One region of the Terribacillus sp. JSM ZJ617 genome, then DNA from elsewhere that is predicted to be linked to it. Evidence: riboswitches for the same ligand, from Rfam matches in the RefSeq annotation. Region 1 holds a riboswitch; each other region holds the start of a gene.
The links. A riboswitch is a leader RNA that binds a small molecule or an ion and turns the genes downstream of it on or off. The one in region 1 is predicted to bind S-adenosylmethionine.

Region 2: linked by a shared signal. The riboswitch ahead of ACH6C1_RS05025 (PLP-dependent aspartate aminotransferase family protein) and the one ahead of ACH6C1_RS14990 (homoserine dehydrogenase) in region 1 are both predicted to bind S-adenosylmethionine.
Region 3: linked by a shared signal. The riboswitch ahead of ACH6C1_RS15600 (hypothetical protein) and the one ahead of ACH6C1_RS14990 (homoserine dehydrogenase) in region 1 are both predicted to bind S-adenosylmethionine.
Region 4: linked by a shared signal. The riboswitch ahead of ACH6C1_RS12865 (LLM class flavin-dependent oxidoreductase) and the one ahead of ACH6C1_RS14990 (homoserine dehydrogenase) in region 1 are both predicted to bind S-adenosylmethionine.

What each region holds. Positions count from the first base shown of each region.
Region 1 covers NZ_JBISEQ010000004.1:280,443-288,291, reverse strand. The annotation lists gene ACH6C1_RS15015 (thiamine phosphate synthase) at 1-297, shown strand, start outside; gene thiO (glycine oxidase ThiO) at 281-1,399, shown strand; gene thiS (sulfur carrier protein ThiS) at 1,396-1,599, shown strand; gene ACH6C1_RS15000 (thiazole synthase) at 1,603-2,367, shown strand; gene ACH6C1_RS14995 (ThiF family adenylyltransferase) at 2,367-3,377, shown strand; SAM riboswitch class I at 3,449-3,545, shown strand; gene ACH6C1_RS14990 (homoserine dehydrogenase) at 3,629-4,759, shown strand; gene ACH6C1_RS14985 (zinc ribbon domain-containing protein) at 4,926-5,750, shown strand; gene ACH6C1_RS14980 (zinc ribbon domain-containing protein) at 5,787-7,385, opposite strand; gene ACH6C1_RS14975 (GNAT family N-acetyltransferase) at 7,589-7,849, opposite strand, start outside.
Region 2 covers NZ_JBISEQ010000001.1:1,032,152-1,040,000, forward strand. The annotation lists gene ACH6C1_RS05000 (hypothetical protein) at 1-50, shown strand, start outside; gene ACH6C1_RS05005 (hypothetical protein) at 77-382, shown strand; gene ACH6C1_RS05010 (P-II family nitrogen regulator) at 562-912, opposite strand; gene ACH6C1_RS05015 (ammonium transporter) at 932-2,143, opposite strand; SAM riboswitch class I at 2,796-2,907, shown strand; gene metX (homoserine O-acetyltransferase MetX) at 2,983-4,050, shown strand; SAM riboswitch class I at 4,052-4,160, shown strand; gene ACH6C1_RS05025 (PLP-dependent aspartate aminotransferase family protein) at 4,234-6,024, shown strand; gene ACH6C1_RS05030 (aliphatic sulfonate ABC transporter substrate-binding protein) at 6,017-7,018, shown strand; gene ACH6C1_RS05035 (ABC transporter permease) at 7,025-7,801, shown strand; gene ACH6C1_RS05040 (ABC transporter ATP-binding protein) at 7,814-7,849, shown strand, end outside.
Region 3 covers NZ_JBISEQ010000005.1:31,654-39,502, forward strand. The annotation lists gene ACH6C1_RS15580 (amino acid permease) at 1-1, shown strand, start outside; gene ACH6C1_RS15585 (DegV family protein) at 283-1,146, shown strand; gene ACH6C1_RS15590 (hypothetical protein) at 1,241-1,477, opposite strand; gene ACH6C1_RS15595 (transglutaminase-like domain-containing protein) at 1,496-2,104, opposite strand; SAM riboswitch class I at 2,308-2,412, shown strand; gene ACH6C1_RS15600 (hypothetical protein) at 2,493-3,458, shown strand; gene ACH6C1_RS15605 (spore coat protein) at 3,503-3,796, opposite strand; gene ACH6C1_RS15610 (spore coat protein) at 3,815-4,006, opposite strand; gene ACH6C1_RS15615 (cysteine hydrolase family protein) at 4,223-4,780, shown strand; gene ACH6C1_RS15620 (DoxX family protein) at 5,123-5,638, shown strand; gene ACH6C1_RS15625 (hypothetical protein) at 5,809-6,081, opposite strand; gene ACH6C1_RS15630 (FusB/FusC family EF-G-binding protein) at 6,430-7,086, shown strand; gene ACH6C1_RS15635 (Lrp/AsnC family transcriptional regulator) at 7,102-7,542, opposite strand; gene ACH6C1_RS15640 (carboxymuconolactone decarboxylase family protein) at 7,666-7,849, shown strand, end outside.
Region 4 covers NZ_JBISEQ010000003.1:257,973-265,821, reverse strand. The annotation lists gene ACH6C1_RS12875 (methionine ABC transporter permease) at 1-440, opposite strand, end outside; gene ACH6C1_RS12870 (methionine ABC transporter ATP-binding protein) at 409-1,440, opposite strand; gene ACH6C1_RS12865 (LLM class flavin-dependent oxidoreductase) at 1,437-2,840, opposite strand; SAM riboswitch class I at 2,931-3,033, opposite strand; SAM riboswitch class I at 3,161-3,267, shown strand; gene ACH6C1_RS12860 (acyl-CoA dehydrogenase family protein) at 3,339-4,490, shown strand; gene ACH6C1_RS12855 (aldo/keto reductase) at 4,530-5,507, opposite strand; gene ACH6C1_RS12850 (sulfurtransferase) at 5,551-6,393, opposite strand; gene ACH6C1_RS12845 (TM2 domain-containing protein) at 6,680-6,889, opposite strand; gene ACH6C1_RS12840 (ROK family protein) at 6,996-7,849, opposite strand, start outside.

The sequences.
Region 1 (7,849 bases):
GAAGCAGTACAGGCGGAGTCTGTCGGGGCGGCATACGCGCTGTATGGGCATTGTTTTCCGACAGCCAGTAAGAAGGGGAAATCACCGCAGCCATTAGCCAATTTAAGGTATATCCGTCAGAATACCCACATTCCGTTATACGCAATAGGAGGAATTGAAGTGGAGCGATTGGCTTCATTGAAAGCGTTTGAATTAGAAGGGGTTGCTGTTATGAGTAGTATCTTTTCTGCTGCAAACCCGCTTGATGCCGTGAAGAAATTAAGGGAGGAGTGTCTGCGTCTTGAAGAGATCCACTGAAGTAGCAATTGTTGGAGGAGGTATCATCGGCAGTGCAATCGCTTATTATTTAGCGAAAGCAGGCCATCAAGTCGATTTGCTGGAAGCAGGCCAAGTCGGATCAGGCTCGACGCAAGCAGCAGCTGGTATGCTAGGTGCCCATTCAGAATATAAGGAATTCGGTGCTTCGCTTTATCCCTTTGCCCGTACTAGTCAAAGGCTCTATGAACAGGCAGAAGAGGATATTCGCTCTCTGACAGGGATAGACATGGAACGTCGCCCAGGTGGTTTATTACAGCTTGTTTTTACAGAAGAAGAAACAACGAACTCTCCGTTCTCTTCGTTGGAAGGAGTAACATGGCTGGATCGTGCAACTGTGTCAAAGAAAGTACCTGGTCTGTCAGAAGCAGTTTCTGGCGCTCTTCATATGGCAGAAGATGTGCATGTCACACCTGCAATTGCCTGCAGAGGATTCCATACAGCTGCCCGTATGCTAGGTGCCCGGATTAACGCTTATACCAGGGTCGATGAGATTGTGAAGGAATCTGCTCATTATCGGTTACGGACTTCCAAAGGAGAATGGCAAGCACATCGTGTGGTGATTGCCAGCGGAGTTTGGAGTAATGCTTTGCTCCAGCGTTCTGGGTTGGGGACGCCGATTTTTCCAGTGAAGGGTGAGTGCATTGCTGTTACGAATACTCAAACTCCTCTTACATGCAGTTTATTCCATGATCAGCATTATATTGTTCCGCGTAACAACAATGAGCTGATCATAGGTGCAACAAAGGTCAAGAATGATTGGAGCACCGAGCCCACGCTTGGCGGATTACAGACTATCATGGAGAAAGCGAGAAAGATGCTGCCAGTGGTTGATAAAATGCCGTTCCTCAGAAGCTGGGCAGGTCTCAGACCTCAGACATACGATGGCAAGCCGCTGATTGGTGAGCATCCAGAAATGAAGGGCTTGTATATCGCTGCTGGCCATCAGCGCAATGGCATTCTGCTTGCCCCAGCTACGGGCAAGATGATTTGTGATTTGATAAGCAGCAATGAAGTTCTGGAAGAATGGAAGGAAGCATTTCGTGTCGATAGATTGAACACTGGCGAGGAGGTATTGATGTGAATATTCAGCTGAATGGCAGGCGGCAGGAATTATCCGCTGATATCAAGACTATAGCTCAGCTGTTAGCATCACTTTCCCTGGAGAAAAGGATTGTGATTGTCGAACTGAACAAAGAGATCATTAATAAAGCTTCGTATGCAGAGCAGCCGATTAGAAATGGCGATAAAGTCGAGCTGATTCATTTTGTAGGAGGAGGATGAAGAATGTTACAGATTGCAGAGAAGACTTTTGCTTCCCGCTTATTATTGGGAACAGGCAAATACCCGTCATTTGAGGTGCAGGAAAAGGCAGTCGATATTTCGAAGGCAGAGATACTGACATTTGCTGTGAGGCGGATGGATATCTTTGAGCCATCCCAGCCAAATTTCCTGGAACAGCTGGATCTGGAAAAGTACTCTTTACTTCCGAATACAGCAGGGGCAAAGACAGCAGAAGAGGCTGTTCGTATTGCCAAACTGGCTAAAGCTTCGGGGTTATGCGATATGGTGAAGGTGGAAGTGATTGGCTGTGACCGGACATTGCTTCCTGATCCAATAGAGACACTGCGGGCATCTGAAATGCTGTTGGAAGAGGGCTTCATTGTCCTGCCTTACACGTCGGATGATGTTGTCTTGGCCAAGCGGCTCGTGAATCTGGGAGTACATGCGATTATGCCAGGTGCATCGCCAATTGGTTCGGGAAAAGGTATCATCAATCCTTTCAACCTGCGTATGATCATTGAACAGAGCAGTGTACCGGTCATTGTTGATGCTGGTATTGGTTCGCCAAAAGATGCTGTGTATGCAATGGAGCTCGGGGCGGATGGTGTCTTGTTGAATACAGCTGTGTCCGGAGCTGCAGACCCTGTTCGAATGGCATATGCGATGAAGCTGGCTATTGAAGCAGGTCGTTTAGGTTTTGAAGCAGGAAGAATTCCCGAAAAAAATTACGCAGTAGCTAGCAGCCCGAATGAAGGTTTGTTTACCTGATGAAGGATCGTTATCGGAAACAGGAGCTGTTCATCGGCAAGGATGGGCAGGCACAGGTGGAAAACGGTAAAATTGTCTTAATTGGGATGGGGGCATTAGGCTCTGCTTCTGCAGAGATGCTTGTGCGTGCTGGTATTGGAGAACTGATGCTTATTGATCGGGATTATGTTGAATTCCATAATCTCCAGCGCCAGCAGCTGTATACAGAGCAAGATGCTGCTGCCTATTTGCCGAAAGCTTCTGCAGCAAAGGAGCGACTACAGGCAATCAATCAGCAAGTGACGCTGCATACCGTAATTGAAAATGTTGATTACCATAATATCGAGCACTTGATTGAAGGTGCTGATGTAATAGTGGATGCTACCGATAATTTCGAGACACGTTTAATCGTCAATGATGCAGCATTGAAGCACGGTATTCCGTACTTATATGGTGCATGTGTGGGCAGCTACGGGATAACCTACCCAGTACTTGCCAATAAAGATACTCCATGTCTTCACTGTCTCCTGGAACAGCTTCCGCAGCAAAGCGAAACATGTGATACGGCAGGAATCATCAGCCCGATTGTCCAATGGGTGGCGGCGATGCAAGTGACACAAGCATTACGAATCTTATGCGGTCAGGAAGTAAAGGCAGAACTATGTGCATTTGATATTTGGACAGGGGAATATACGAGAGTGGACGTGAAAAACCTTCGCAATTCAAGTTGTCCCAGCTGCGGCACACATGCAGGATTGCCTTTTTTGAATGGCTCCTCCCGGACGAGACTGGATGTCCTTTGCGGAAGGGAGGCTGTCCATATAAGGCCTAGCGTCAAAAAATCATTGAACCTGCGAGCTTTATCTGAAGAGTGGGTTTGTGCAGTCGACCAGATCACTGTTAATGAATACCTGCTGGCTTTTCAATACAATGGTCATAGAATTGTCCTATTTGCTGATGGCAGAGCAATCATTCATGGTGTGGCCGATATAAGCCGAGCACGTTCCCTTTATGACAGTCTTGTTGGGTAATGTTGTTAGAATTTTCAGTTGACTCTATATATTATTCATGCTAAACTCCTTCATAACAAATGAATACAAAACTCTTATCAAGAGCGGCGGAGGGACTGGCCCGATGATGCCCGGCAACCTGCAAGTGTAACTTTGACTTGTATAGGTGCTAATTCCTGTAGATGAGAGAAGACACAGCACGGTACATTCGTCTCCCTGTCCTCTCAGGGAGGCTTTTTTTATGCAGAAAATCATTCGAGGAGGCAAAGCAAATGACAGCAGTGAAGATTGGATTGATAGGATACGGCACAGTAGGAAGCGCTGTAGGGAGGACGATCCGCTCCCATCAGGAGAACCTGCAGGCGATTTTCGGGAAGGAGGTACATGTGGCAGGTGTCTTGGTGCGGGAAAAGCAGAAGTATGCGCAGCAAGTGACGGACGCATTGCTGACAGACGATGCAGCGGAGTTGTTCTCTATATCAGATCTTGATGTGATCATCGAAGCGAGTGTCGGAATTGAGCCTGCTTTCAGTTATTTAACGGAAGCAATCCAGCACGGCTGTCATATCATCACGGCGAATAAAGAATTGATTGCTTCCCGGGGCGCGGAGTTGAAGCAATTGGCAAAGGATAAAGGTGTTCGGCTGGAATATGAAGCAGCAGTCGCCGGCGGTGTACCGGTGATTGGGACGCTGAAGCAGCTTCTGCATATTAACCATGTCGTCAAAGTAGAGGCGATTTTAAATGGCACATCTAACTTCATTCTGACGGAAATGTACGATAAGGGCCTTCCATTTGGAGAGGCGCTGCGTCTTGCGCAGGAAGCTGGTTTTGCAGAAGCAGATCCCGCCAATGATGTTGATGGCTGGGATGCGTTTTATAAACTAATGGTGTTGAGTGATTTGTTATTTGAAGCCCAGCCGGATTGGGAGAAGGTCACGCGCAGGGGAATCCGTTCGGTTTCCTCACAAGATATCCGTGCAGCCGCAGAACAAGGGTGGAAAATTAAACATGTTGCCATGCTTGAAAATGCGGGTGGAGAAGTGACGGCATCTGTAGAACCAGTCATCCTAACAGCTGGACACCCGCTGTACAGTGTGGATGGAGTAGATAATGCTGTATGTGTGGAAGGTGATCTGGTTGGCAAGCTGAAGCTTCAAGGGCCAGGTGCCGGTGCCCTGCCGACGGCCAGTGCCATCGTCGAGGACTTGGCGAACCTCGTCCATCAGCGCAAAGAAATCAATGTTAAACGCGAAATCAAATTCACGGAGAAACGGGAGGCAGTTCCTTTTGTTCACTTGCCGTCTGGTGAGACAGTTCTTCTTCACGGAGAAAACGTCGTTGCATCTGATGGTCGCTATTATCGACTTGCCGCAAGAGCACAGGCTAAGGCAGAGGCTTAATGTAGGAAGTTGATAAGATGGACAAAAAAGAAGGTGTACATATGATGACTTATATATGCCTTTTTACATGCTTATTCTGATAAGTACTGCCTCTTTTGGCCTATTTTTTGTATAATGAGGAAGTACATAGAGAAATGTGCAATATTTTAGGTAAGGGGTAGATTTTATGGTAGCTTGTCCGTCATGTGGACACAACAATACAGAGGGGAGTAAGTTTTGCGAGAATTGCGGTGCGGCTTTGCAAGGGCAAACTGCAGCAGGTCACACACAGCAAGAGGCAGTTTTATCGGGTGAAAGTGCCAAGGCGAATGAGTACCTTGAGGTCACAAAACAGGCATCATTATCATTTTTCCATTATTTTGCTGATGTGATTAAACACCCATTTAGCTCAGGTAAGCGCTACGGTGTTAGCAATCTGACGAATAGCATCATCACGATGATTCTCTTCGCTGTGTTTTTAGGATTGACAGTTTATATCGGGATGAAGAATTTATTAAAGGAAATAAGCACTGTACCTCTTTTTGGAGACATGCTAAGTGCGGATGAACTAGACATTGAGTTATCATTTGTCGAGTTTGCTATCAAGCCGTTCATTTTCTTTGCGTTTTTTGTTTTCGTGGTGGCAGTTTTGGTATTTGCTGCGAGCAAACTCTCAAAGATTGAAACAAGCTTCAAATCTATAATAGTTAGGTACGGGAGCTATTTAATTCCTTTCCTAGGATTAGTAGCATTAGGTTTCCTGCTTGCACTAGTAAACATTAATCTTTTCTTGTGGTTTACTACTATTGGTTTCGTTGGTACCTTTTTCATTGTTCCAGTGCTTGTGTTGGTTAGCCTATATCGTGATAGCAGAAGTGGCTTGGATATTGTATACAGCTCTTTATTTGTGACTATCTGCACAATGATTGTTTTGTATATTGCTCAAAGAATGTATCTGGAAGAACTAATAGAACAAATGGAAGAACTCATGAATCAATTTTCAATCTTTTAATTAGGAAAAGAGACAGGAAATCCTGTCTCTTTTGTTTTACTCAATATTCGTCAGCTTCCAATCGTCTCCCGATTTCTCTGCTGTGTATGTCCAATCATAATCTTGTTGTTCGGACGTGCCGTCGCTGTATGAGATTGTAATTGTTTCTTTTGTTGTGATAGTTGCCGAATCACCGTCTTCTTCATAGCTGGTAATCTCGTAATCATCCAGGGATTCTGTGATGCTTTTGGATGTCAAATTATCAACAAGTGTCTGTTGGGATTCGTATAACGCTGATCCTTCTGCCATATATGGAGAAACGCTGCTGAAACTATCATCATTAATTGCGTCTATTAAGCCATGCAGGTAGTTGTCCATCAATGTGACTGCTGTGTCAGGAATATCTCCTTCAGCACTGCTGCCAGCCGTTTTTGTTTCATCGGATTTACTGGATCCATCCGCTTCATATACCGTAGGCTTCTTGTTCTCCACTATCTCGGTGTTATCACCGATGGAGCTGAAATAGGAATAATCGGCATCATATGCTTGCCATTTCTTTGCTTTTTCGTCATAAACCATGACGTAACTCAGTTCGTGGGACTGCTTCTCTAAATCAGCTGTCGATTCATCATAAATTTCTGCTTCATTGAATGTTTGGCTGACGTCCGCTGTTACCGCCCAGCCGGTGTCCAATTTGGTTACATTAAATGTATCCAGGTCGAATTCCGATGATAGGTAGGAACCCTCGTAGGAATAATCCCAAGAATCCAAACTGTCGATTTCGTCTTGGACCATCTGCTTAAATGGTTTTCCGGCATCTTTTAGCAGACTTGTGTCTTTGGCAGCTTTGGCATTTGCCAGCTGATCACCGACCGCATTGATCTGATCCATGATTTGTTTCCTCGTATCTTCTGTTATAGAACCTTCCACCTGCAGGTCACTGTATGGGTTCGTATCCTCGCTGTAGAGGTCCATACTTTCTGTTGCAGCCATTTCTATCATATCGTGTGTCAGTTCAGCTGATACTTCGTGAGTACCTGGTACAAATGGGCCGTATGTCTTTTCGAAATCATCTGCGTCTGCTTGCCCAACTTCTTTCCCATCTACTTTAAGCACCGTATCTTTATAAGCAGTAGATAGAGTTATGTAATAGGGCTGAACGTTAATTTCGTAATTATCATACAGAAGAAGTTTTTTCCCATCCTTAGAAAGGTGGATAGGACCAGTGGCATACGCAACTGTTTCCTCTGTTTGGCTTCTCATATCCGCTACTAAAATGTCCAATTCTTCCGGATTTTCATTGTAGTAAGCTATGAGTCCCTGTACGGAATCCTCATCAATCTTGAGCTCTTTATCATCTGTAGTAAGGACCTTCGCAAGTTTCTTTGCATCTTTCTCTGCTAAAGCCGTTTCAAACTCGTCGATCACCTTATCTTTACTGGTCATTGCTTCTCCAGTCTTGTAGCCGGCAAACAAGATAATCAGTACTGCGATGACACTCGCTAGGATGATCTTGTTCTTCTTACTCATTTTCTTCTTGGGCGCGGCTTGCTGCTGGCGCTGGGGAGTGGGTGTTCCGCTTGCGCTTGTGCCGCAGTTATTACAGAACTGGGCGCCGGGCTTCAGTTCTTTACCGCATTCTTTACAGAACTTCATAAGTTCTCCTTTCCCTGTCTCATCAGGATAATAGTATAAAAATAATAAAGACAGCATTATTATTATAATCTTATCCTACTAAATATCTAGATGGTTAAGGGAATTAAATTGGAAAAATGGAAGTTTTATTAAAGAAATCCAGTCAAAAGGACCTTGGTGACCGTAGAAATTGATAATACAAATTAAACAAGAATTAAAGCCGTTTACAGGTTGTAGTCAAAACGGACCATATCCCGGCACTGAATACCATTTTCAAAAATAGGTTCTTCATAGTTGCGAAGAAAGAAATCATGATCTATTGTTTTCATTCGGAAACCGCATTTTTGGTAGAAGGCGATTTGATCTATACTTGAATTGCCTGTCCCTACTTCCAATTTAGCATAGCCTTGTATGCGGGCTTGCCCAATGGCGTGGTGGATGAGTTTTTTACCGACACCCTTTCCTTGATCGGCTTCTCTTACTGA
Region 2 (7,849 bases), on a different contig from region 1:
ATGGCGGCAAAGGCAAGAAAAGACGTAGACATAAAAGAAGACCTTGCTAATTAATCGTTAAGAAAGGAGAAGAACAATGAGTAATCTAAGAAAATATCAAAACCCGTTTTCAACCAGCAGAAACGATAACAATTATCTTTCAACTAGTAGAAACGATAACAATTCCCAAGTTGCCCATAGCGGTAACTCAGATGTTGATGTTATTGTAGAAGTGAATACAATGCCGATTGCTTATGCTATGCTTTGTTCCCTTTACGCAACAAAACAGTTATCTTTAAATGAATTCGAAGATGCTATCAAGAATTTGAAAAGCCTTGTAGATGAAGATCGCAGCAACAATGGTAATGACCCGAATACAGCTAAAATCTATCAAATAGAATAGTGCTATAGAGTAGCTCTCCTGCTTGCCTCAAGCAGGATTGCTATTACAGATTTCTGCTTATAATATGTTCACAGATGTCCTAATGGTAATTGTCAGCTCATGTTCTTCTCATGGCCAGCCTGATGAAGGCTGGCTTTTTTACATAGAGAAAAGCGCCCCCAAAAAGGGAGCGCCGATTATTACAAGGCAGCCGGACCTTGTTTTCCTGTATTGATATCAATTGTTTGCTGGATTGGATAGACGAATATCTTTCCGTCACCTGCTTTACCAGTATGGAGTGCGCTTTTGGCGGCTTTGATAACGTCATCGACTGGAACTGCACTGACGACGATTTCCACTTTTAGTCGATCAAATACATTCTGTACTTTCTTGACGCCCCGGTATAACTCCGTATAGCCTTCTTCCAAACCGCAGCCTTGCACATGGGAGAAAGTCATGCCAGATACTCCGATTTCAGCCATTTTCATTTTGAAAGCTTCAAGATCCGCTGAATTCCTAGTGATAATCTCAACCTTGAACATGTCACTCATATACCGTTCCTCCTTTTAATTAGTCCTGGTAAGCACGCTCGCCATGCATCGTGAGATCCAAGCCTTTTGCTTCTTCTTCGTCAGTAGCACGTGCTTTGAAGATAAGGTTGACGATTGTGATCAGGATGAATGTCACCACGCCGACAAAGGCAAATGTCGCGATGATGGCAACCACCTGTCTCCATAATAGATCAATACCGCCACCATAGAAAAGACCGTTGTGCTCCACTATTGCGTTAATGGAGTCGCTAGCGAACAAACCAGTTGCGATGCCGCCCCACGTACCGCCTACTGCATGCAGGCCGAAAGCATCCAGTGCGTCATCATAACCAAGCTTCTGTTTCAGCCAGCCGACACCCCAGAAGCAGACAAGGCCGCCGATGAAGCCTATCGGAATACTGGCAATCGGGGAAACGAAACCAGCAGCCGGAGTAATAGCTACAAGACCAGCAATTGCACCGGATACAGCTCCCAGCAGTGTCGGCTTTTTGTTGACGACCCATTCAATGATCATCCAGCCTAGTACACCAGCGGCAGCAGCAGTATTTGTATTGATGAAAGCATACATGGCTACATCATCGAAAGCAAGCTCACTGCCGACGTTGAAGCCAAACCAGCCAAACCAGAGCAAAGCGCCGCCGATCAAGGTGAAAATCAGGTTATGCGGTGCAGTTGAACCAGCATTTTTCCGTTTGCCGATGACGATGGCAACAACCAAGCCTGCAAGACCGGAGGAAATGTGGACAACGTTTCCGCCTGCGAAATCGAGTGCGCCCATTTCAGCGATCCAGCCGCCGCCCCATACCCAGTGTGCAAGCGGGGAGTACACGAAGAGTACCCATAGAACTGTAAAAAGAATGAATGCTGGGAAACGAATACGTTCTGCATAAGCTCCAGACACAATTGCAGTTGTCAGAATCGCGAATGTCATTTGGAACATCATGAATAAGTTGAATGGAATGGTGTGTCCTTCAGCTGGTTCGAAACCAACATTATTCAATCCGAAGAAGTCTAATCCTCCAATAATTCCGTTACCTGGTGAGAATGCCAGGGAAAAGCCGATGATAATCCAGATAATCGATACGATTGCCATAGTTGTGAAACTGTGCATTGCTGTGCTCAGCACGTTCTTGCTTCTTACCAACCCGCCGTAGAAGAGTGCGAGTGCTGGTGTCATCAACCATACTAAGACAGTTGCGACAAACATGAATACCGTATTAGCCATATCCATTTTCTCTACCCCCTGTGTGTATCTGTATTGTTTGAAAATTTAAATCTTTTCTCATTATAAGTGCCAGACAAAAAAATGTAACAAACTTGTGAGGTTATCTTACGTGAATATTTCTGACCAAAACGTGTAAGTGTTTTCAGTACTTTTGTCATAAAGCGTTACTTAAAATAGGACTGCATCTAAGAAAGATGGGAAATTTAGGGTGGTTTGTGCAGGTTGCTAGCGGGAATAGATAGTCAGCTGCGGAGAAGTGCTACATCGGGAGTTTGACAATAATTGTAAAGCATGATAAGATAGTTAACGTCTTCGATGTTTAAGTAACTTTATCGAAGATCATTGGCATTCTGCTATAGTTTTAATCAGAAGTACTTATTCAGACTGGAGCGGCCTAGGAGCCGTGAGGATGCAATAGAGGTAGGGATTGCATCGTTTAAGTGTAAACTACCATGTGGAACAAGTACCGCGGCAGGAGGATGTATTAGGTATCCTCTACTTACAATAGAAAAGTTACATTTTAGCCCCGCATTGGCATTAGCTGATGCGGGGCGTCCAAATTTCCAGGGATATTTATAGCGTAAATGGAAATTTCAGAATTTATAGTTGACTCATAAAATAACACATGCTACAATCCTGTTAACAAATAAATAGCAAGCTCTTATCAAGAGAGGCGGAGGGACTGGCCCGACGATGCCCGGCAACCTGCAAGCAGCAATGCTTATAAGGTGCTAATTCCTGAAAGTGCGTATGCACTTTAGAGATGAGAGAGACAAGTCGGTACATATTGCCACCCTGTCCTCTCAGGGTGGCTTTTTTATTTGAGGGGAGGAAGCGTACGGAACATGGAGTCACAACAGTCATACCAAACCGGCAAACTTCTCATCGGGGATTTTGAGCTTGAATCTGGTCATATCCTTTCAAAGGTAGAGGTTGCTTATGAAAAAAGCGGTCCTGAATCGGGAGAAACGGTGCTGGTCTGCCATGCTCTGACAGGAGATCAGTTTGCGGCCGGCACTAGTGCAGATCCAGGCTGGTGGAGCGGATTGCTGCAGCCCGGAGGTTTTATCGACACCGACCGGTATCAGATAATAACATTCAATGTGCTTGGCGGATGCAACGGTACAACAAGTGCCTTATCAATAGATCCAAATTCGGGAGAGAGGTACGCATCGGCATTTCCAGCTATCACGATTCGTGACATGGTTTCGGTTCAGCGCATTGCGTTGGGGAAGCTAGGAATCTCTCATTTGAGGGCTGTGATCGGCGGATCATTAGGAGGGATGCAAGTGCTGGAGTGGGGCGTCATGTACCCGGATTTTATGGATGTACTAATCCCCCTTGCAGCAACTCCTTTTGTGAGTGACTATGCGATTGCCTATAATCACTTGGCCAAGACAGCTATCACATCTGATCCGAATTGGAACAATGGTAATTACACAGCAGACAAATTACCTGCAGCAGGTCTTGGACTTGCACGGATGGTAGGAATGCTTACTTACCGTTCTGATCATCAATATAATGAGCGCTTCCGACGCGCTGCATCCCAAAGGGACGATGCAGCATACGAGGTGGAATCATACTTGAACTACCAAGGAGAGAAGCTCGTCAATCGCTTTGATGCCAACTGTTACATGACATTACTGGAGGCTATGAACAGCCATGATATCGGAAGGGGAAGAGGTGGCTGGCAGTCTGCTGCCCAAAGAATAAAAGCGATTGTACTGTCGTTCGGCTTCTCGAGGGATCTGCTGTTCCCTCCGGAAGAGATTAGCCGCTTTGCGGCGGAAGTTCCGGGTGCGCGCCATGTAGATGTAACAACAATCTATGGACATGATGGCTTTCTGCTTGAATTTGAGAAGTGGGGACATCATATCCGCCAGTTGCTTCAGCAACCTATAAAAATTTCATAATAGCTTATCAAGAGAGGCGGAGGGACTGGTCCGATGATGCCCGGCAACCTGCAAGCAGCAATGCTTGGAAGGTGCTACTTCCAGCAAACAAAGAGTTTGAGAGATAAGAAGTTCCATGCTTATGCAGCAGCTTCTTACCAGAAGCTGCTTTTTTCATCTATATATAATTGGAGGAATGACAAAATGACAGATCAAGTTTATAAAGCAGAGACATTAGCATTACACGGCGGGCAAGCACCAGATCCGACAACAGGTTCAAGAGCGGTGCCGCTTTATCAAACAACTTCTTACCTTTTCCATGATACAGATCATGCAGAGCGCCTATTCGCCTTGGATGAGCCTGGTAACATATATTCCCGTATTGGTAATCCGACGGTTGACGTATTGGAAAAACGGATAGCATTGCTGGAAGACGGCGTTGCAGCAGTCGGTGTCGCGTCTGGTATGGCAGCAATCAGCTACAGCATTCTCAATTTGGCAGGCGCTGGAGACGAAATCGTAGCAGCGACCAATCTCTATGGCGGAACGTACAATCTTTTCCAGACGACACTGCCACGCTACGGAATCAATGTTAAATTCGTCGATCCGACTGATCCGGAAGCTTTCCGCGCAGCAATTACAGACAAAACGAAGGCTGTTTTTGCTGAAATCATCGGGAATCCGAGTCTGCATGTACTAGACGTGGAAGCAGTAGCGGCAGTGGCTCACGATGCTGGTATTCCTTTAATCGTCGACAGTACATTTGCTACACCGATTTTGAGCAAACCGATTACGCTTGGTGCTGATATTGTTGTCCATAGTGCGACAAAGTGGATTGGCGGTCATGGTACTTCTATAGGAGGGTTGATTGTAGATGGAGGCAGGTTTGATTGGAATTCACCGAAATTTCCGACATTTACAGAACCTGATCCAAGCTACAACGGCATCCGCTATGCATTTGATTTTGGCACACTCGCTTTCAGCACGAAATTGCGTGTGCAATTGCTCCGCGATTTAGGTGCTGCGCTAAGCCCGTTTAATGCATGGCAGCTTATTCAGGGGCTGGAAACGTTGCACCTGCGCGTTGAACGCCATGTCCAAAATGCAGAAAAGCTTGCGACCTACCTGGAACAGCATCCGGCAATTGATTGGGTTGCTTACCCTGGGCTCAGCAGCCATCCATCGTATGAAATAGGTAAGAGAGTGCTTCCGAACGGTACTGGTTCGATTGTCAACTTTGGTATCAAAGGCGGCAGAAAAGCTGGTGCTACTTTGATCAACAATGTTGCGCTATGGTCACACGTTGCCAATGTCGGGGATGCCAAATCATTGATTATTCATCCTGCGTCAACAACACATCTACAGCTGGATGCGGAAGGACTCGCTGCTACAGGAGTAAAAGAAGAATTGGTACGTCTATCTGTTGGAATCGAGTCAGTAGATGATCTAATCCACGATTTAGACCGTGCCTTGGAAAAAGCGACGGGAATCCGTTCTGAGTCAAGGAAAATCGTCATCAATGATGAAGCCGTCATCCGGGAAGCACTCGGCAGTGCGACAGATGCGACAGGACGTCAGAAAACTATTGCAGTAGTGGGCTTGAGCAGTAAGGAACAGCGTCCAAGTAATCGTTTGGCACGGAAGATGCAGCGACTCGGATACAAAATCATCCCTGTTAATCCTGCCGAAACGAGTGTATTGGGAGAAAAAGCTTATCCTGATTTGACAAGTGTACCGGAGAAAATCGATATCGCTCAGATTTTCCGCAGTCCTGAAGCAGCTGTAGAACTCGCTAAAGAAGCGGCGGAAGTTCGTCCGGAAATCTTCTGGCTCCAAGAAGGTGTCGTTTCGCAGGAAGCCGCAGCTATTGCAAGAGAAGCAGGATTGGAAGTCGTTCACAATCGCTGCACATACAAAGAAGCACAACGCTTGCGCGGTTCGATCAGCACGTATGCCTGTGAACTGGATAATAAAGGAGTAACGATTGATGAATAAGATTCCCCTTATAGATAAAAGAAGTTTACTAGCTTTACTTAGTTTAGTTGTCATCGTCTTTCTGGCAGCTTGCGGAAACTCCAGCAGTGCATCAGGTGAACTAAAACAAATTCGCTTGGATTATGCCTACTACTCCCCAGCAAGTCTGGTGATAAAGAATAAAGGATGGGCAGAAGAAGCATTCAAGGATTCTGACATCGAAGTAACTTGGACACTCAGCCAAGGATCTAATAAGGCACTGGAATTTTTGAACAGTAACAGCGTTGATTTCGGATCTACAGCAGGAAGTGCCGCCTTGCTTGCCAAGGCGAATGGCAATCCGATTCAAGGTATATATCTGGCATCAAAACCAGAATGGACAGCATTGGTTGCTGCTAAGGACAGCGATATCCAAGAACCGGCAGATTTGAAAGGGAAGAAAGTCGCCGCAACTGTCGGGACTGATCCTTATATTTTCCTTCAGCGTTCTTTGCAGGAAGCTGGTTTGGACGAACAGGATGTTCAAATTGTAAATCTGCAGCATGCAGACGGAGCTAGCGCTCTACTGTCAGGTGATGTAGATGCATGGGCAGGACTTGACCCGCATATGGCGAAGCTTGAATTGGAAAATGACGCCCAGCTTTTCTATCGTAACGAAGATTTCAACACATATAATTTCCTGAATGTTCGGGAAGAATTTGCTGAAAATCATCCTGAAGAAGTGAAGGAAGTCTTGAAGCTTTATGACAAAGCAAGAGCATGGATCGAAGAGAATCCGGAAGAGACAGCTGAGATTGTTGCCAAAGAGGCGGGAATCAGCCAGGAAGTTGCTGCAAAACAGCTGGAACGGAATGATTTCTCGGAATCTGTACCAGGTGATACACAGCGGGAGATTCTGAATCAGTCAGGCGCTGTACTGGAAAAGGCGAATCTATGGAAAGGCAACAAAGATGTAGCGGAAACGGTTGATTCGTATATCGAACCGAAATTCGCACAAGAACTTGGAGAGGAATGATGATTTATGTGGAAGAAATTAAGAACACATCCTGTACTGCTCGGTTCCCTGCTGCCGATTGTTTTGCTGGCAGCATGGGAGATTCTGAGCAGAGCAGGAGTCATTCCTGCCTATCAGCTTCCCGCGCCTAGTGCCATTTTGTCGACTATCATTACATACTTGCAGGATGGTACGCTGCAGGATCATGTATTACTTACTGTTTACCGGCTGTTTGTCGGTTTCATCATCGGAACTATCGTAGCAATTCTATTAGGAACACTTGTCGGCTATTCTGAGCTTGCGGAAAGATTTTTCGATCCGCTGATCCAAGCATTCCGGAGCATCCCATCACTGGCCTGGGTTCCATTATTCATCCTTTGGATGGGTATTGGAGAAACATCGAAAGTTACATTGATTGCAGTCGGTGTGTTCTTCCCTGTTTATTTGAATATCGTTGATGGTATTCGCGGAGTGGATCGAAAACTGATTGAAGTAGGCAGAATGTACGGCCTTGATGGAGTAGCGCTTGTAAGAAGAATCATTCTTCCGGCGTCCCTGCCGTCTTTCCTAACCGGTTTACGAAGCGGTCTTGGATTAGGCTGGATGTTCGTTGTAGCAGCAGAGATTATGGGTGCCAGCCAAGGGCTTGGTTATTTGCTTATTTTAGGGCAGAACACATACGCTCCCGATGTGATCATCGCCAGCATTTTCTTGTTTGCACTGCTTGGTAAATTGACGGATTGGGTACTGAAGCTTATTCAGAAGCGATCGCTTCATTGGCAGGATACAGCATTAGCGAAATGAGGGGGGATCAGTATGACACTACAAGTGAAGGCACTTGGACGACGCTTC
Region 3 (7,849 bases), on a different contig from region 1:
AGAAAAGCTGCCGGGAGACCGGCAGCTTTTTTATTAGCTATATTTAGTTAAAGATGATTGAAAACCATAGGAATTTGGGTATTTTATATGTAGATGAATAGGATTAATATCAAGACAATAAATCATTCCGCGCTCCAAATACCTTCCGAATTTATCCAAAGTAACAGTAAACGGAAATTTGTGATATTTGTATGTATTTTCTTGACTGATTTTATTACTAATTTCCTAATTTTCTTGTTTCTTTATTTGATTTACAAGTTATACTGAATTAGAGGTGAATATATGAAAATTGCAATTGTCACAGATAGTCTTACGAACTTGAGAGAAGAGGATTTACAGAAATATCCTTTTATATATTACGCGCATTTAAATGTTGTCGTAGATGATAAGTCCTATATTGATTTAAAAGAGATTACGAATGATCAGTTATTTCGTTTTATAGATGAGGGAGCTTCTTATTCTTCTTCCCTGCCTTCACCAGAGGTATTTGTAAACCTTTATGAAGAATTATTGGCAAAATACGATGCTATTATCAGCCTACATTGTACAGAAAATGTAAGCGGTACCGTCAATTCCGCCCGTATAGCAAGGGATTCCATCGAAGGTGCAAAAGAAAAAATTACCGTCATCGATACGAATTCGGCTTCTATTGGAGTAGAAAATATCGTCGTTAAAGTGTGTGAGCTCATGGAACAAGGTAAATCGTTTGACGAACTATTAGAGGCAATTGAATATTATCGTACACATGGACAGCTGTACCTTACGATTAATGACCTGACAACGCTAGTACGTACTGGTCGCATTTCGAAAACTGCTTCAAGGATCGGAAACTTATTGCATATTAAACCAATTATCGGTTTTAAGGATGCAAAATTAGAGGTTATGGGTAAGGTTCGTACCAAGAAACGTCTGTTAAAGTGGATGCTGGAAAGATTAAGACATGATATTGAACAATCAGGTAAACAAGTTGTTCGTATTACACATGTAAATTCCATTGACCTTGCCAATGAGTTAAAGCATGCATTGGAGATATGCGGTGATAAAGCAGAAGTATTTATCAGCAATGAAATCAGTTCTGTTATGGCAATCCATTTTGGTCGTGGCGGAGTTGGGGCAAGCTGGATGCCGGCGAATTATTCTGTTTAGCAAACAGCTTGTGATAATAATCAGTAGTATATATAGAACCCTCGAACAATTTAATTGTTCGAGGGTTTAGTTATGCTGTATGAAGTTTTTAGTATTAAGGCTGCTTTTGCGCACTTTTAAAAATAACGAAGCCTATCTTCGTGAAAAGATAAAGTGTAAATATGATAATTAGAGTCCTGCCTATAACATCACCATCGGTCATGTCAAAGCTATTTTGAAATAATAAATGACTATTAAAACAAAGATAAATTGCGATTAAAAGAGGAATAGCAATAAATAAAACAGCAATGACACGTCTGGCTTCCCAACTCATTATAATCATTCCTTCCATATATGATCCTTTTCAATATCATAAAAAATCAGGTAATCGATTCTTATACATATTCAGAGCATTTTTGCTTGTTTCTAAAGTGTGGATTGTCTTTGTATTGGGTGCAGCATAGATAATAGGATAATCTATTTCTCCATATTCTTCATTAATCCGGAATGCTAATTGCTCTTCGTCCAGTGAGAACTCGGATTGTATGCCAGGTTTGTTTCCGCGTGCATCCAAACGGATCCACTTATTTAAGTCTTTGATATAAACTCCATTTAGGGCATGTATGCAATATCCTTTATCAGGTGTATCAAATAGCGTCAATCTTTGGTAGCAAAATCCAGTGGGAACTCCTACTGATCTTAACATGGCAGCGAACAAATTAGATTTTGCATAACAGATACCTTCTTTGTATGTAAGGACTTCTGATGCTCTGCAAGTCACTCGCTTGCTTTGAATATCCCATGAGTGCGCTATACTATCTCGAACATAATGGAATACTGCGCTGACTTTTTCTATTTCGGACATTTGAGATGAAATCAGCTCACTGATCCTCTCTTTGATCAGAGGATGTGAGAAGTCGCTTACATCTGATTCATTCAAGTAATCATTGTAAGAATGTTTCTCTGGTATTGGATTCAAGTATCTCCCTCCCGCAATACATATGTATAAATATACCAATAAAATCAATTAGGTGGTTCATTAATTTTAATTGTGCTAAATCATTCTTATGCCCGCATATTATGGTTCTCTAAAGCAATTTACATTTGTTAATCCGAGTAACCCGATAAGATATATTGACAATCTAATCGTTGTCTGGTAAACTTTCTGAAAACTGTATATGTTTCTTATCCAGAGAGGTGGAGGGATATGGCCCATTGAAACCTCAGCAGCAGGTCTGACAACAGATACTGTGCTAATTCCATCGGTTCATAGCCGGCAGATAAGATGAATAGAGGAAGCCTCTCGACGCATCTTGCACGAGAGGCTTTTGTATTTGTCCCGCTGCCTACAGAAAGGGGAAGGCAACATGTTTGAATTGATTCGGGAACTATCCAAGTACAAAGGGTACAATCAGTCATTTGTTTCACAGATCGTCGATAAGATTACACCATTCGCAGATGAGATGCACTTTGACAGTCGGGGGAATCTTATTGTCCGTAAATATGGAGAAAAGTATTCGCCGAAGATAACCTTGCTCGCTGAGGTAAAGGAAGAGATTTACGTGGTGACGTCGATAACGGAATCGGGCGCGCTTGTAGCGGATGCAAACTATTTCTCGCTCACCTATGCTCAGGGGCAGACTGTACAAGTGGAGACTAAGGATGGATTAGTGCAGGGCGTGATCAAGACAGGTGAAGCAGAGCAGCATGCAGCTCTGATTGACATCGGGGCGAACTCAGAAAATGATGCGCGAGAGATGGGCGTTGAGCCTGGTGATCATGTAACGCTTTTTGATGATTTTCTGTATCTTGGTGACGAAGTGAGCGGAAGAGTCGTCGGGAAAGGGCTGGATAATAAAGTGGCGCCGGCAATTGCAATCAATCTTCTGCAGCAATGGAATACATCTGAAGGAGAAATCACTATCATCTTCTTTCCGATTCATAACAAAAAGCAGCTTACCTATCAGCTCGAAGGAGAAGCAGCCTTTTTTATCGGATCCGTCCCTCGCCAAAGAATTGCGCATAAAAGCCGAGGAGCCATCGAATTAGGAAGCGGCGTTGCGATCAAAGTGGCAGACAAAACAATTCCAATCAATCAGACTTTGAAAAATCAGCTCGTCGATTTAGCCATTGCTCATGACATTCCATTTCAGTTGGAATTCCTATTCAGACATCGTTACAAAAAGATATCCACTAAAATTCCGGTAGGCGTCTTGAATATCCCGATCGAGAATCTTGACCAGACAACACAGGTCGTATCGGTAAAGGATCTTGAGGATACGAATCAGCTGATTCAAACCTATCTATGGAGAAGTAAAGAACTGCAATTTTAATAAAGAAAAACCTCGTACAGCGCCCTGGCTGTACGAGGTTTATTTTATTTCACTAATTCGAGTGACTTCTCGATTTTTTCTTTATCATGTTTCAATTGTTTGTCCACATCATGCGCATAGTACATGTCATTTTTGATCATGTAATCTGCGATTTTGGCGTGATTATCAATTGCTTGATCCAATTGTTTCTTCAAAACCTTTCGTACATCAGGAGATGCAGTTTCTGTCAGTGCAACCGCATAGGTTCTGACAGTGGCTTTAGCTGAAACCAGTAATTCCGTCGCAATTAACTCATCACGCATTTTTCCTGCTGTCTTCAATTTTTCCGTGATACTCATTCCAATCACCTTCCTTTATTAAGATAGGACTTCCTGCAATTCCTTGATTGCTTTCTCTGAACTAGTTACATCATTATCCAGAATCATTCTCAAAGTGTCATCTTCGGCCAGGGATTGTAATGCATAGGATTTCACGAGGCAGCTTTGCTTCAGAGTAAGTACTTCGTGTACTTCCAACGTTTCATGAAGTGCTAATTTATTCTTTGCCATGTTAATCCTCCTCACGTGTTCTATTACACGGTATAGATAACCGGATTGAGCAGACAATAAACATCTTTCGATTGGAAAAAGACACCATTTTACTAGGAAGTAGTGTATACTACAGTTAATTTTCAAGTAGGAGGCGGTTCAGTATGAAACAGACTAAGACAGCATACAAGTCGCAAAGCAGGAGAGTCCTAGCAATCAGCTAAAGGGGAGCTTTTATTGAAGCAAGCATTATTGATTATCGATGCACAGCAAGCACTAATTGAAGGAGGAGCAGGAGAGAGACCTGTTTACCGAAAAGAAAATCTAATAGAGCAAATTAATTTGGTCATCACTAAAGCACAAACGGCAGATGCCGCTATCCTTTTCGTCCGCGATACAGATGTTGCCGAAGGAAAAGGAGCTGGATTCCAGATTCATCCGGATATTCAAGCACCGCCGGAAGCGCCCATCTTTGACAAGCAGGCAACAAATGCATTCTACGGAACAGGATTATTGGAGTTTGTAAAAGATGAAGGATTTACCCATCTTGTTATCATGGGCTGTGAAACCCAGCATTGTATTGACACGGCAGTTCGTACTGCAACTGTACAAGGCATGGATGTAACACTCGTAGCAGATGGTCACTCAACAGCCGGTTCTGATGTTCTGACAGCGGAGCAAATCATCCAGCATCACAATCAGATTCTGCACGGTCACTATAATGTCGACCATTTCTCAGTCGTCCGGCAGGCTGAGGAAGATCTGTTCGTGCCGACACATGATACGTATCGGTAAGGCCATCTACGAATAAAAGAACGAGGCTATGCCTCGTTTCTTTTATTATAGCTATAGGTTTGTCGGAAGAATGAGTTCTGCCCATTGCTAAATTAGATTAACTCCAAGTCAGAGAATGATATGGCAAGTGGACGGAAAAAGAAAACCATTTGAAACAGCATTTTGTCTACGTTCACAAAACTGTAAAAGGAATATTGCAAATTTGTGAAAACGTTCACAAATCTGAGCGCAATCTGATCCTTTCGCTTATACTACAAGTGTAGAAGGAAAAGCGCTAATCCATCTCAATCTTATATGTGAAATGTTTAACAAACTATTTTCATGGATGGAGTGTGGAAGAAAATGATCATACAATGGATTCGAAATAGTAAAGCAGCAGCGGCACTTTGGGCAGTAATTAGGATTTATCTAGGCTATAGCTGGTTAACAGGCGGACTTGGCAAACTGACCGGCGGTGGTTTTGATGCAAGTGGCTTCCTGCAAGGCGCTGTCGCGCAAGCCGGCGGAGATCATCCAGCGGTGCAAGGCTGGTGGGCGGTCTTCCTGGAACAGGTCGCATTGCCAAACGCAGGGTTGTTCAGCTTCCTCGTCATGTGGGGAGAAATACTTGTCGGAATCGCACTTATTCTCGGAGTCTTTACCAACTTCGCAGCTCTAATGGGAATAACAATGAACTTCGCCTTCCTGTTCAGCGGCACCGTCAGCACAAACGCACAAATGGTCTTGCTTACTGTCTTCCTGCTAGTCGCAGGAGCTAATGCTGGACGGTACGGGCTAGATCGCTGGGTAATGCCATACCTAAGAAATCACTACCCAAAACAAGCACCGAAAACGCCGACGAAGCCAATTGCTTCATAAATAAATATAGAACCTACTGCGATAGGCAGTAGGTTTTTTCTATGGCATCTAAGCTGTCAGAGAATCCAGTACACCATTCATTAAGACATGACAGTCTTGCATTAAAGGGATGGCTGTTAAGCTGTTCAGGATCTAAATAAACAATCTTGAAACTGCTTGAGATATAACTGTTATTTGTCATACGAAGATAGAGCTTGATTAACAGCTGTGTACGCTTGTCCGAAAGATGCCGATGAAGAGATGTCACCCGCGTACTCAAGCTGGTTTTTGGCATTTTGTGCGTGTGTTAAAGAACGAATCGCATCTTGCAGCATAGTCCCTTTATCACCATATTGTTCTATAGCTGTTTCCAGCAATGCAATACTGCTAGTTAAATCATTTGAATCAGGATGGTCAAACGTTCTTTCTAAGTTGTCTTTTACTTGCTGCAGTATTTCTTTCATTCTGGACACTCCTTTATGATTAATCGAGGTTATTCTGCGCATAAATGCAAGGGTTATCCGAAGATAAAGAAATCCTGATCATTATCTGTCAGAGTCATAAACGACTTATCTTGCCGTTGTGATGTATTGCCAAGACTCCCATTCTTGTATATTCTGGAAGTGGAGGTGATACCTGATGGCAACTGAGAGGAATGCTCATGCGTCAGAATTTGTAACAGCTCATGCAAAGCCTAATAGGAAAGGCGATACTTTGTGTGAGGAGTCTGTTTACTAATCGCCATTGTATCCTTTTCTGTCCGGGCTTTGCACTTATCTAAGCAATGAAAAAGATAAGGGAGCGAACAGAAAATGGATAAACGAAAAACTACAGAACAAGCATTCATCCGGAATGACCAATATAACTTCATCGCGCGGCAGGTGTCTCATATTATCAATGCATATGCTACGGTAAACCATAGGGATACACTGGACGGGGTGAAACTCCACGCCTTCTCAAAAGTAGAAGAGATGCTGCCGGATATGACAAAAGCGCAGCAAGTACTTCTTAACCGTCTCCTCGAATTGGAAGATGATCAAGCAGCAGAAGCATTTCTATCCGAGCTGAAGCAATATGTCATTCCATTTCGGAAGGTATCGAAGAAAACGGTGGAGAAGCTGTTTCCGAAAGCGAAAAAGCTCCAGATGCCTGATCTGGATGCGCTGGATTATCAAAGAGTGTCGTATATCGGATGGTTCGACACGCGAGCACATAAGCAGCACTTGATCGTAGAATATCAAGGCAAGCTCAAAGGCATTTCCGGTGTCTTTAATGATAGCAGCACACAGGGCATCTGTGCATTATGTAACAGCCTCGATGATGTTGCCTTGTTCGTCACAAGGGTCAAGAGCGGGAAAGAGACCTATGTGAATAGAGGAAACTATATATGCAAGGACAGTCAAGCATGTAATGAAAAGCTGACAGATTTAAGGAAAGTAGATGCTTTTCTAGACAATCTGTTTCAGTAATAGAAAAGAGCAGACTTATCGGTCTGCTCTTTTTGCGTTGACATCTATCTGTGAAAAGATGAAGTGTGTAACAGTCATAGCATAGGAAGCGATTGAATCAATGAATTCCTCCACCTGAGCAAAATTCTCAAAACGCATCTTCAGGATAAAGCAGGCATTGCCGGCAATCCGGTAACAGAAATCCACATTATCCATTGTCTCGATAAGGGCTTTGAAACCTTTATAATTACCATTCTTCATCGTTGCTTCAATGATGCACTGGACAGGTTGGCCCAGCTTTTCATAATCAACTTCCAGTGTGTACTTCTTTATTACCCCGAAGGACTCCATCTGTTGCACACGTTCCTTTACAGAAGGTGAGGATAAATTAACCCGGCGACCAAGTTCGCTCATGGAAAGGCGGCTATTTGCCATCAATTCTGCTAGAATTCTTCTATCTGTATTATCTATTTTCATTTTTTAAAACATCCTCACAAAATTCGTTAATAAGAATAAGTTGTAGTCGAATAACACCTTAAAATCTATATGTAATTGGGGTTATTGAATACTTATATTAAATATATCGAAGGAGGAGAAGTCATGGCAAGAATTACAAAGTCGAAATTCGGTAGAACGAGCTTCACAAAATTATTAGGACATAACCTAGAAATCATGACCGCCTGGTCGGAGCTAGCCGATATTTTAGAGAATGATAGTAAGCTATCCAAAAATTTGAAAGAACAAGTAAGGCGTACATTAGCTCAAAACAACGGATGTGCTTATT
Region 4 (7,849 bases), on a different contig from region 1:
GGCTTTACTTCCGGAAGGATGATACTTTTGATAATCATCCACGGAGAAGCTCCTACCGCCATAGCTGCTTCAATCACACCCTTGTCTATATCCCTGGCTGAGGATTCTACGATTCTTGCATAAAACGGGATAGCTGCAACAGATAAGGATACAGAAGCAGCTAAAGGACCGATCGTCGTATTGAGCAGAAATTGTGTGAAAGGCAGTAAGAAGACAAGCAGAATAACAAAAGGAACCGATCGAATGAGATTGATAATTAGCCCGGCTATTCTTTTTACCACCACATTTTCTAAAAACAAACCTCGGTCTGTTACAAATAATAGAATTCCAAATGGAAGCCCAATCACGATCGCCACAGCCAGAGCGATGGAAACCATTAGAAGCGTTTCAAGAAATGCTTGGTTCAATTCAGGCAAGATGGCGATTACGCGATCCATCATCAAACACCTCCACCTTGCTTACTTTATCTCTCAGATAAGCAATTGCTTTATTTACTTCTGCTTCATTTCCGTTCAATTCCATCACGAAAATTCCCAACGGCTTGCTTTGGATGTACTCTACTTTGCCGTGAAGTATATTGCCGCGGATCGGAAATGCCTGCAGCATATCCGATACAACAGCATCGGCAGCAATGCTGCCTTTGAATTGCAGCCTGACCAGCTTTCCGTTTATCTCTCCCAATAATTCTTCAGGGAGATCAAAACTAAGTATAGTCTGGATAAACGATGCTGTCAGAGGATTGGCAGGATCGGAGAAAATATCATAAGTTGGACCATGCTCTACCACTTTCCCATCCTGCATTACTGCACAGCGGCTGCAAATCTCCTTTACAACCTCCATTTCATGCGTGATGACAACGATTGTCAGACCCAGTTCTTTATTTATTTTCTTCAGCAAAGCCAAAATTGATTTTGTCGTACCAGGGTCCAAGGCAGAAGTAGCTTCGTCACATAAAAGGATCTTTGGCTGATTCGCAAGTGCCCGTGCAATACTGACCCGCTGCTTCTGACCGCCGCTAAGCTGTGCTGGATACTGATGTTTTCGATCCTCTAACCCCACCAAGGCAAGCAGCTCATCAACTCGCTGCTTTATTTGTTTTTTATCTGCTCCTGCAGCTCGTAATGCAAATGCCACATTCTCAAATACCGTTTTTGAGGAGACTAGATGAAAGCCTTGAAAAATCATACCGATCGACTGTCTTGCTTTTCGCAGATTCTTTGGCGACAGCTCCTGCAAATCAACTCCATCAACAAAGACTTTGCCAGACGTTGGCTTTTCCAATAGATTGATGCAGCGCAGCAAGGTACTCTTGCCCGCTCCGCTGTATCCAACTATTCCAAACACTTCACCAGCTTCAACGGTTAGAGTCACATCATCAACGCCAATGATCTCCTTTCCCTTGCTGCTGTATTTCTTTGTGATGTTCTCCAGTTTTATCACCTTTCATCTCCCTCTCCTGTCGGTATTTTCAACTGTCGAAACTTAGTTGCAGGATGCCCAGCCGGTAGTCTGCTTGATTCATAGTCAAATAATTTTTCTCTCAATGTGCCTGATTTGTAGGACTGTTTATAAAGTCCCCTTTCTTGCAGAATCGGAATTACCAGGTCAACAAATGACTCCAAATCCCCCGGTGTAACAAGGTGGTTCAAATTAAAGCCGTCGACTCCAGATTCTTCAAATTGGTGCTGGATGCTATCTGCCACCTCTTCTGGATTCCCGACTATCAAGCTTTTGTCAGGTGTATCAAACCGCTTCAAAGCTTCGCCGACTGTCAGCTGCTTGGCTGCATCCTTTGTCAATGAGGCTGCTTTATAGTGGCCGCCTTCTGTCGTTTTACCATAAGAAAACGGCTCGTCAGGATCCTTTTCCTCAAATTCAGAAATGTCGTATCCGCTTGCACCAAATTGCGCCTTGGCAGCATCTGGACTCCAATGACTTGCATATTCCTGATACTTTTGCTGCGCCTCTTCTGTGGTTTCCGCTACGATGACACTCAGGAAGGAGAAAATCTTAATATGATCTGGATTCCGGCCATGCTTGGCAGCCCTCTCCCTTATATCCTCTGCGTAGTGACGGATACGCTCAGGCGTGGGCCCTCCAACGAAAACACATTCTGCATGCTTGGAAGCAAATTCCCGTCCACGTTCGGATGTACCTGCTTGATAAATCACAGGTGTCCGCTGCGGGGAAGGCTCACTCAAATGCGGTCCCTCTACCTGGAAGTAATGGCCTTCATGATTGATTTCATGTACTTTTTCAGGATTCACCAATACTTGGTTTTGCAGATCCTCAACCACTGCATCCTCCTCCCAGCTGCTTTCCCAAAGCTTATATGAAACCTCCAGGAATTCATCCGCAATCTCATACCGCTCATCATGCTTGATCATTTCGGTCAAACCAAAATTCCGCGCAGCGTTCGGAAGATATGACGTCACAACATTCCAAGCAACTCTGCCCTTCGTCAAATGATCCAGGGTGGAAAAACGTCGTGCATTCCCAAATGGTGGTTCATATGTAGTACTTACTGTAACGGCGAAACCCAAATTCTCGGTTACACTTGCCATTGCAGAAATCAATAGCGCTGGATCATTCAGGGGGACCTGCAGACCATCCCGGATAGAAGGAGCTTTACTATTCCGGTAAACATCATATATTCCCAGTACATCGGCAAAGAAGATTGCATCGAATTTACCGCGTTCGAGTAACTTAGCAAGATCGATCCAATAATTCAGATTCTTGTACTGACGATGCCGCTTACTCTCTGGGTGCTTCCATAACCCATGCGAGTTATGCATCGCACTATTCATATCAAATGCATTCATAATGATTTGCTTTCCCACTTTTATCCCTCCATTTTTAACAAATAAAAAGACCCCTTCTCGGATAAGAAGAGGTCTTTCTAAGTCGACGCAGGCGTACGACGTCCACTCTTCTCATCTTCCAAGCTAGCAGCTTGCTGGAATTGGCACAGTACTGCAGCAGTCTGTTGCCGAGGCTTCAAAGGGCCAGTCCCTCCACCTCTCTGGATAAGAAATGCTTATTGAATTACAGCTCAATATACAGGACAGTCCTCTGTCTGTCAATTGAGTTTTCTAAATTAAATGTATAATTGACAATATTCAAATTATGGATTATATTTATGCCGACAACCGAATAGATACACTTATCTAGAGTCAGGGTAGGAACTGGTCCAGCGACCCTGCAGCAACCGCTTTTCATGAAGCAAGGTGCTAATTCCAGCAGACAGAAATGTCTGAAAGATGAGAGAGAATGCTTACATAACGCCACCTCTTTCATTTGAAAGAGGTTTTTTACTTTATTGGAAGAGGAGAATGTTCATGCGAGAAACTGCCGAGAAAACAAAAGTGTTTGATCAAGTGATACAGCAAGCAAGAATCCTTTCTAAAGAATTCAAAGAACGCGCAGCTCATTTTGACAGCAGCGGCGAGTTCCCATATGAAAACTTCCAGGCACTTAAGGAAAGAGGCTTCTTGTCACTGACTGTGCCGACGGAATATGGAGGCAAAGGATTAAATCTTGTCGAGTACTTACAAGTTCAAGAGATACTTGCACAAGGTGATGCTCCTACCGCTCTATCATTTGGCTGGCAGCTCGGTGTTGTACTGGAAAACGCAGAGAGCAGACAATGGGATGAACAAAGTTTTCAGCATCTATGCAACAAAATCATTCATGACAAAATTCTTCTCAATTTAGTTCAGACAGAAAACGCCACTGGCAGTCCTTCAAGAGGAGCAGCTCCGACGACAACTGCAACGCTGGAAGGTTCCAGATGGAGAATTAACGGCCGTAAATCTTTTGCTTCGATGGCTGCTGCTTTGGACTACAGTATTGCTACCGCAACTATACTTCCATCTGGAAACAAAGGCTTCTTTTTGATCGATCATAGTTTGGAAGGCGTATCTGTGGAAGAAACATGGAATAGCATCGCAATGAGAGGTACAAGAAGCGATGATTTGATTTTGGAAGACGTAATTGTTGAGCAAGATGCGCTGCTTGTGGAAGAAACCAAGGGCAAGTCCACTACAAGAGGCTGGTACTTACAGATTGCGGCTGTTTACCTAGGTATTGCTGTTGCTGCGAGAGATTATACCATTCAATTTGCGTCAGAATTCCAGCCTGTTTCCTTGCCAGGTCCAATTAAGGATGTTCCAGAGGTCAGGAGAAAAATCGGCGAGATAGAATTGGCTTTGTTTAATGCCAGAGAAGTACTTTATGGTACAGCCAGGAAGTGGGTCGAGCACCCTGAAAAAAGATCAGAAATGAGTCCTGATTTAGCTGCTGCAAAACATATTGCCACCAATAAAGCGAACGAAGTCGTGGATCTATGCATGCGAATAGTTGGAGCCCGGAGTTTGTCTGCCGACAATCCGCTGCAGCGCCATTTTCGTGATGTAAGAGCTGGATTGCATAACCCACCTACTGATGATGCAGTAGTGTATTCGCTTGCGGATGCAGTCCTTCGGCAGTAAAAAACTCCTGAATCCATAACGGATTCAGGAGTTTCCTATTTACCAAGCATAAGCATACGGTGCTGCTCCGCCTGGACCCGGGAAAATTTCATCCAGCTGTTTTAAAACGGATTCATCAAGGTGAATTTCTAGCGCATGTAATGCACTCTCGAATTGCCCAACTGTACGCGGCCCAATGATTGGCGCAGTTATAGCTGGATTGGCAAGCTGCCAAGCCAGCGCAACATTATCCTGTGTTTCTCCTAGTTCTTCACATAGTTGACCGAATTGCTCCAATTGCACTCGCTGGGCATCGATTTTATCACCAATCTTATCACTTCGGCTTCCAGGTAATTTTTTAAGTGCATTTCTTCCAAGCAGACCGCCATCCAAAGGACTCCATGTGATAATGCCAATCCCAAGCTGTTCAGCTGCTGGCAATACTTCCAATTCAGCATATCGACAGTTGAGATTGTATTTATGCTGCTCGGAGACCAGACCTAAGAAATGGCGGTTTTTTGCTGCGCCTTGTGCTACCGCGAGCTGCCAGGCAGCAAAGTTACTGGAGCCCACATAACCTATCTTCCCTTGGCTGATTCCTAATTCAAAAGCTCCCCATAGCTCTTCCCACGTTACGGCAGGATCAATATGATGCATCTGATACAGCTCAATGTGATCGGTTTGCAAGCGCTTTAAAGATTTCTCAAGATGACGCCGAATTTTATAAGCTGACAACCCAGCCTCATCATTTGGACCATCGGCAGCATTATGCATGCTTCCGTATACTTTTGTACCCAGAACGACTTTCTCCCTCCGGCCTCCGCCTTGCTTGAACCATCTTCCGATAATTGATTCTGTAAGACCTCGATTTTCTGCACCGTATACATTCGCCGTGTCAAAGAAATTAATGCCTGCATCAAGTGCTGCATCCATCATTCGGAATGCATCCTTTTCTTCTGTAGTAGTACCAAAATTCATCGTACCTAAACAAAGCCTGCTTACCTTCAAACCAGATTTACCAAGGTATCGATAGTCCATCTTAAGGTCTCCAATCTAAATTTTATTGACTTAAGTGAATCTGTTATAGGTGTTTACCCTTTGCTACGGGATTTTGCTCATACGAAACCCAATCACTATAACTTCCCGCATATAATTTTACATTCTCGAACCCAGCCATTTTTAAAGCAATGTAATTAGGAGCAGCCGTTACACCTGATCCGCAATACACGATAACCGGGTCTTTAGTATCCAGCTCAGCAAATCTTCTTTTCTGTTCTTCGCCTTCTTTAAATGAACCCTGATTCAATCCCTCTGCCCAAAATTTATTGATGGCGCCAGGAATATGGCCAGCTACCCTGTCAATTGGTTCCACTTCTCCTATGTAGCGTCTTTCCTCCCTTGAATCTATCAATATGGCAGACTTTTTCTCTTGTTCGACAACTTCCTTCACTTCCTCATAGAAAGCCAGCATATCTTTTCTGATAGTCACTTTAAATTCAGTTGTTACATTTTCAGGTAAATCCTTTGTCGTCTTGTAGCCAGCTTCAACCCATCCATTAAAACCTTCATTTAGTACAAATACGTTTTCATGACCTAAATATTGAAGCTGCCACCAAAATCGGGAAGCATATGACCCTTCTCCACCATCGTAGGCAATTACCGTATGTGTGTTATCGATTCCCGCTTTCTCGATGTCAGATTTAAATTGGCCTATGTCAGGCAGCGGGTGTCTTCCGCCATGCTTTGAAACAGGAGCTGATAATTGTCTTTCTAGATGAAAATAAACAGCACCAGGAATATGGCTTTCTATGTAAAGACCTGCTCCTTTCTCCGGATTGCCTAATTCAAAACGGCAATCTATTATCCTAACTCGATCGTCATCTAGATGTTCATTGAGCCATTCCTTATTAACAGCATAATTCACCTTACATACCCCTAACTAATTTTAGAATAGACCGTGTATATCTCTTTTATATATACTAGATAGGAATGGATGAATCCTTCAAAAACTCAAAGCTTCCTTTAAGACTATAGCGTCGTTTCAGTTATGGTTAAACAGGAAGAATGACTTTATTAGTAGCATCAAATTCACAAAACAGCAGGATTCAATTTAATATACTCTTGCAACACAATTCTTTGAGTAAGCTCTTTAGCTCTAATCTTTTAAAATAAAAAGCCACCCTATATCGGGTGGCTTTCCAATAACTGAATTACATATTACGATTATACTTAGCGTTGAAGTCCTCGTCTGATTTAACAAGATAAATTACACCTTCAATTAAACCGATAATCCCAGGGATACCTGTCCAGCAGAAAACAACATATAAAATCCCCATACCAATTTGTCCTAAGTAAAATTTATGTATCCCTAAATTCCCTAGTAATATCCCTAGTACACCTGCAACAATCTTGTTCTTCATAAGCTACTCCTTTAGAAACAATAATATAAATACTTTTATAGTATAGCTCAAAAAAAGTAATCTTCATTATTTTTTTAGAAAACGGTTTAGGTTTATTTTAGGTTACTTAGAAACAAATCTCTATCAACTTCGACTTAGCAATCTCCCAAAGACCTTCTTTGTAATCTTTATCCCAATCACTAGTACTTAATTCAGGTATGTGCTCCGACGGGAAATTTAATCTAACAATATCTGCAGATTTACCCAAAAATTCTTTGCTGACTTCTGCTTGATGAAAAATGATCAGAGAAGGATTTATTAATGCGCCAATAGTCTGGATCAATTTAGCAACCAATAAGACTGACTTCTCATCATTTGCGTCAAATTCACTTTCAGGAAAAAATCGGTTATTTTCATTTAAAGGAATAAACGATATCTCCCCGCTGAACATCGTATGCCCTTTTACTAGTCTTCCATTGATCAAAATACCCGCGCCTGGTCCATTCGCACCCATGTATATATAGACAAGAGAAGCTTCACTGGATAATCCCCTTCTATTCCGGTAACCGATAACTGCAGCGTTCATGTCGTTCTCCATAGTTAATTCAACTGGAAGATTTAATATGTCCCTCATATTTTGGTTTGCATACATGGGATATCCGGGGATGTAGCTTATTACATCCCCTTTTACAGCCCCAGGTATGCCCATCGCAATTGTTCGGATGGACGGATCCTCTGCTATTTTTGTTTTCAAAAATGCAGATAATGATCGGGGTTCCTGCTTTAAGAAACTCCCCGCAGAAGCTTCGTGTATCTTGTTGCCGAAGGCGTCCGTGATGACATACTTTGTTTCCTCTTTTTCCAGATAAACCAGCAATGTGTGGGCAAAGTCAGGATTATAAGCATAGCTTTGTGCTCTCCGGCCTCCTGCAGATGGTAAAAGGCCCAAGGAAAGCACTTCTCCTCGGTCTACCATCTCCT